DNA from 2 places in the Bradyrhizobium sp. HKCCYLRH3061 genome. Region 1 is predicted to be linked to the other one. Evidence: predicted binding sites of a transcription regulator. Region 1 holds the regulator's gene; the other holds the start of a gene.
What was found. Region 1 encodes LexA, which represses DNA repair genes until DNA is damaged. Its sites were predicted from a motif close to TGTTCNNNNTGTGTTCNG; they were not measured.
Positions count from the first base shown of each region.

Region 2: ACQR2C_RS21955 (PA0069 family radical SAM protein) is a predicted target of LexA. The motif match lies at 1,136-1,153, and genes of this name have one in related genera.

Region 1 covers NZ_JBNPUE010000018.1:85,738-88,827, reverse strand. The annotation lists gene ACQR2C_RS25820 (hypothetical protein) at 60-500, opposite strand; gene lexA (transcriptional repressor LexA) at 776-1,474, opposite strand; gene ACQR2C_RS25810 (molybdopterin molybdotransferase MoeA) at 1,680-2,891, opposite strand.
Region 2 covers NZ_JBNPUE010000014.1:17,143-20,232, reverse strand. The annotation lists gene ACQR2C_RS21955 (PA0069 family radical SAM protein) at 1-1,114, opposite strand, end outside; gene ACQR2C_RS21950 (phosphoketolase family protein) at 1,303-3,090, shown strand, end outside.

The DNA.
Region 1 (3,090 bases):
CAAGTCTCCCACCGTCGAAAGCGCGCTCACGACCGACAGAAATGCCGACGCGCAGGCCCTCAGGTGATGCTGATGCGGCGAATCGGTGTGGCATGCGACGTCGGCACGTCCTCGCCGATGTCCGGGCGACGCTCTGCCGGCTGCTTGCTGACCGGCAATTGCAGCACGGTGACGCGCTGGCCCTCGCAGAGCTGGGTCACCAGCACGTGGCGGCCGTCGGCGAACTCGATCGCGTCGTGATGGCGATCGGGAATGTGGGTCTCGATGCTGTTGAACTTTGCGACGCGCTCGCGGATCGTCCGGGTCCAGAGCCAGCGGCTGTCGTAGCGGACGTCCTCGGCGAAGGCCAACTCGGTGCCGGGCATCATGCAGACTGCGACGGTCGGCTCGCTCTCCAGGGCGAAGCCGCGGGTGGCGGTGCCACGGAAGGTCATCGAGATCAACGTCTCGCCGACCTTGGCGGGACGGGACGCAACCGCATGGAGGCTGTAGTCACACATCGGATCGCTCCTCGTTGAGAGATAGCCGACCCACGCTCCCCCCGGACAGGCGCAGGCCTCTATCAGAGTGGACATCGATGGTGATGTTAGCGCGCGCTTCGCGGCAATTCTGCGCTGATCTGCATCGCGTGTGCCCGCGGCCGATCACAAGCGTTTGAGCATGCCGCGCTGCACATCATGAGGTGCATTCGCGCGTGACGTATTTTGCTGGGCAGCCTCCAGCTCGGCGGCGAAAGCGCGTGCGCCCGCCGCCGATCGACCGATCCCATTCGCGATCAGTACTTGCGGTACAGCCCGACCAGCTTGCCTTGGATCTTCACCCGGTTCGGCGGCAGGATGCGCACCTCGTAGGCGGTGTTGGCCGGCTCGAGCGCGATCGATGCGCCGCGACGGCGGAAGCGCTTCAAGGTCGCTTCCTCATCGTCGATCAGCGCCACCACGATGTCGCCGGTGTCGGCGGTCTCGTTGCGCTGGATCAGCGCCATGTCACCGTCGAGGATGCCGGCATCGACCATCGAGTCGCCGCGCACCTCGAGCGCATAGTGATCGCCGTTGCCGAGCATGTCCGCAGGCACGCTGATGGTGTGGCTGCGCGTCTGCAGCGCCTCGATCGGGGTACCGGCGGCGATGCGGCCCATCACCGGCACCGCGACAGGGCGCTCGCCATCGTCCAGCGCGGGAGTGCTGGTGCGCACCTTGCCGAGATTGCCTTCGATCACCGACGGCGTGAAGCCGCGACGGTTGCCCGCGGCCTGCGACAGCTCGGGCAGCTTGATCACCTCGATCGCGCGGGCGCGATTCGGCAGCCGGCGGATGAAGCCGCGCTCCTCGAGCGCCGTGATCAGGCGATGAATGCCGGACTTTGAACGCAGATCGAGCGCATCCTTCATCTCGTCGAAGGACGGCGGCACGCCGGCTTCCTTGAGCCGCTCGTTGATGAACCGCAGAAGTTCGTACTGTTTGCGCGTCAGCATTTCGACCTGGTCCCCGGTTTGTTGTTGTCCGAGTCCAGGAGCTGCGCCTTGAGCACAAGCCGGCTGAGAGCGCCCTGGAGTCGGACCGTCATCGCGTCGCCCGCAACATACTAAAAACAAATCATGAACGGACACTATATGTTCGATGTGTGTTCCGCAATCCTAAAAATATGATGAACGGACCGGGCTTTACCGGGGAAGCGGCTCAGTTCGGCAGGCGCAGGATTTCGCACGGGCTGCCGGCAGGCGCCTTCGGCGCAAACGCCGGCCGGATCACCAGCGCCTGCGACAGCGCGAGATTGCCGAGCAGCGACGAATCCTGCTGCGTCACCGGTGTTGCGACCAGGGTGCCGTCGGCGCGCTCCTTGAGCTGCGCCCGCAGATAGTCCTCGCGCGAATCGTTCGCCCCCAACTCGCGGCCGAGCAGGGCGGTCTCGCGCAGCATCACGGCCTCGTCGCGGCCGAGCAGGTGCCGAATCAGCGGCACCATGAACAGGATGGCGCAGACATAGGACGACACCGGATTGCCGGGCAGTCCGATCACCCTGATGTCGCCGAGCCGTCCGTGCATCATCGGCTTGCCCGGCCGCATCGCGATCTTCCAGAACGCCATTTCGACGCCCTCGGCCTCCAGCGCCTGCTTGACCAGGTCGTGATCGCCGACCGAGGCGCCGCCGGTCGTGATCAGGACGTCGGCCTCGGCCGCGCGGGCGCGCCGGATTCCAGCGACCGTCGCCTCCATCGTATCCGCGGCGATGCCGAGATCGATCGGCGTCGCGCCCTCGCTGCGCACCAGCGCCCGCAGCGCGTAGCCGTTGGAATAGACGATCTGCCCCGGGCCGGGCGTCGAGCCCGGCATCACCAGCTCGTCGCCGGTGGCGAGCAGCGCCACCTTCGGCCGCCGCCGCACCGGCAGCGCCGGATGATTCATGCTGGCCGCCAGGGATAGGTCGCGGTCGCTGAGTCGGCGCCCGGCCTTCAGCAGCACCATGCCCTGGTGGAAGTCGACGCCGGCCGGCCGGATGTGCCGGCCTGTGATCGCGGCCTCGGTGATCACGACATGGCCGTCCTCGGCGATCGTGTCCTCCTGGATCACCACCGCGTCGGCGCCTGCGGGGACAACGCCGCCGGTGAAGATCCGCGCCGCCTCGCCGGGCCCGACCACGCGATCGAACGGCCGTCCCGCCGCGACCTCGCCGATCACCTTCAGCCGCGCCTTGGCCTTGGCTGCGTCGGCCGCGCGCACCGCATAGCCATCCATCGCCGACATCGCCTCGGGCGGCTGCGTCCGCAGCGCCGCGAGGTCGCGGGCCAGGATGCGGTGATAGGCCTCGTCCAGCCCGACCATTTCCTCAGCCAGCGGCTCGGTGCCGGCGAGCACCGCGGACAACGCATCGGAGACCGGCATCAGGGCCATGGGATTACCTTCGGACGAAGACGGGCAGATCGACTGAATCGCCTTCTAACCGAACGCGCACGGGGTGGCCAAGAGCCTAAGCCGCTCCCGGCTTTCCGATCGTCTGAAGGTGCGTCGCGTGGCCCGCCGCCTCACGATCGCGCGAGAAACTCTGCAATCATGCCGGGGGGCAGTCGCGATCTGCTCACGTGCACACGGA
Region 2 (3,090 bases), on a different contig from region 1:
TCCGGCGCTTGTTCAGCCCAAGCTTTTCGCAGGCGATCTCGAAGCGGCGGCCGATCATCCAGGCCATCGGGCCTGTCCCCTTCATCCGCGTGCCCCATTGCGAGTCGTAATCGCGGCCGCCGCGCATGTCGCGGATCAGGGTGAAGACGTGGCGGTAGCGGTCGGGATAATGCTCGAGCAGCCATTCGCGGAACAGGTCGCGCACCTCCAGCGGCAGCCGCAGCAACACATAGGAGGCTTCCTTGACCCCGGCATGGGCGGCGGCATCGAGGATGCGCTCGATCTCGCTGTCATTGAGCGCGGGGATCACCGGCGCCACCATCACCGTCGTCGGGATGCCGGCCTTGGACAGCGCCTGCAACGCCTCCAGCCGCTTCGACGGCGTCGAGGCCCGCGGCTCCATCGTGCGCGCCAGCTTCGGATCCAGCGTGGTCACTGATATCGCGACCTTCGCCAGGTTCTTCTTGGCCATCCGCGCCAGGATGTCGGCATCACGCATCACCAGCGCCGACTTCGTGACGATCCCGACGGGATGGCCAACCTTTTCCAGCACCTCGAGGATGCCGCGCATGATCTTCCGCTCGCGCTCGATCGGCTGGTAGGGATCGGTGTTGGTCCCGATCGCGATCATCCGCGGCTCGTAGCCGCTGGCCGCGAGCTCCTTCTCCAGGAGCGCGGGCGCATCCGGCTTCACGAACAGCTTGGATTCGAAGTCGAGGCCAGGCGACAGCCCGAGAAACGCATGGGTCGGCCGCGCGAAGCAGTAGACACAGCCGTGCTCGCAGCCGCGATACGGATTGATCGAGCGATCGAAACCGATGTCTGGCGAGTCGTTGCGGGTGATGACCTTGCGCGAGGTATCGGTCGCGACCGTGGTCTTGAACGGCGGCAGGTCTTCGAGGCTCTGCCAGCCGTCGTCGAAGACAACGCGCGCCTCCGCCTCGTAGCGGCCGCTCGCATTGGATTGTGCACCCCGGCCGCGGCGCCGGCCCCGTTCGATGGCGACCGCGAGTTCCGGGAAGTCCTTGTCAGGACCGAAAGAAGGCGCGCCCGCCGGCTCGGAGGGCACCGGGACCGGCGGGCGCTTGAGGGCATGTGAAGATGCTCGGCTCATGGCCAAGACATAGCACACAAAAAGAACATTACAAGAACAAAAGAGAACATCTGCGTGGTGGTTCTGAGCCGGCGCAAGGCCAACCATCACATTCCCGTTCTATCCTCGCAGCGCACTGGAACGGGACGGTGCGGCATTACTCTAATGCACTCTCCCGCGGGCGCGAAGCGGACGGCAAGCGAGGTTACATGAACATCACGTCTTCCCACCAGACGATCCCGGCCGATGATCTCGACCTGCTCGACCGCTACTGGCGTGCGGCCAATTATCTCTCGGTCGGGCAGATCTATCTGCTCGACAACCCGCTGCTGCGCGAGCCGCTGAAAGCGGAGCACGTCAAGCCGCGCCTGCTCGGCCACTGGGGGACGACGCCCGGACTGAATTTCATCTACGCCCATCTCAATCGCGCCATCCAGGCCCAGGATCTCAGCGTCATCTATATCTGCGGTCCCGGCCATGGCGGTCCGGGCATGGTCGCAAACACCTATCTCGAAGGCACATACAGCGAGATCTATCCGGATATCACGGGCGATGCAGATGGCCTGCGCAAGCTGTTCCGGCAGTTCTCCTTCCCTGGCGGCATTCCGAGCCATGCGGCGCCGGAAACGCCGGGCTCGATCCATGAAGGCGGCGAGCTCGGCTACGCGCTGGTGCACGCCTATGGCGCGGCGTTCGATAATCCCGATCTGATCGTGGCCTGCGTGGTCGGCGACGGCGAGGCCGAGACCGGCCCGCTCGCCGCGTCCTGGCATTCGAACAAGTTCCTGAACCCGGCCCATGACGGCGCGGTGCTGCCGATCCTGCATCTCAACGGCTACAAGATCGCCAATCCCACCGTGCTCGGCCGCATGGGCGACGCCGAGCTCAAATGCCTGTTCGAAGGTTACGGTTATGAGCCGCTGTTCGTCGAAGGCGCCGAGCCCAGGGCGATGCATCGGCAGATGGCGGACGCGCTCGATGTCGCGCTCGCAAGCATCCGCTCGATCCAGCAGAATGCGCGTCAGCCGGATGCAACGATCCAACGGCCGCGCTGGCCGATGATCGTGCTGCGCAGCCCGAAGGGCTGGACGGGCCCGAAGGAGGTCGACGGACTCAAGGTCGAAGGTTTCTGGCGTGCCCACCAGGTGCCGATCGCCAATCCGCGCGGCAAGCCGGAGCATCTCGCGCTGCTCGAAGCCTGGCTGAAGAGCTACGAGCCGGACACATTGTTCGACGCGCAGGGCCGGCTGATGCCGGAGCTGCAGGCGCTGGCGCCGAAGGGCGCGCGGCGCATGGGCGCCAACCCGCACGCCAATGGCGGCTTACTCAAGCGTGAGCTCAAGCTCCCAAACTACCAGCATTTTGCGGTCGACGTGTCCTCTCCGGGCCAGACCATCGCTGAAGCCACGCGCGAACTCGGCAAGTTCCTGCGCGACGTGATCACGCTGAATGCAGAGACACGCAACTTCCGCATCATGGGCCCGGACGAAACCGCCTCGAACCGGCTCGATGCCGTGTTCGAGGTCACCGAGCGGGTGTGGATGGAGGGCATCGAGCCCTACGACGTCCACCTCGCCCATGACGGCCGCGTCATGGAGGTGCTGAGCGAGCACCTCTGCCAGGGCTGGCTGGAAGGCTATCTGCTCACCGGCCGCCACGGCCTGTTCTCCTGCTACGAGGCGTTCATCCACATCGTCGATTCGATGTTCAACCAGCACGCCAAATGGCTGAAAGTGTCACGCGAGCTGCCGTGGCGGCGCCCGGTCGCGTCGCTGAACTATCTCCTGACCTCGCATGTCTGGCGGCAGGACCATAACGGCTTCAGCCACCAGGATCCGGGCTTCGTCGACCTCGTCGCCAACAAGAAGGCGGACATCGTCCGCATCTACTTCCCGCCGGACGCCAACACGCTGCTGTGGATCGCCGACCACTGCATGCGCACCTATGACCGCATCAACGTCATCGTCGCCGGCAAGCAGCCTGCGCCGCAATGGCTG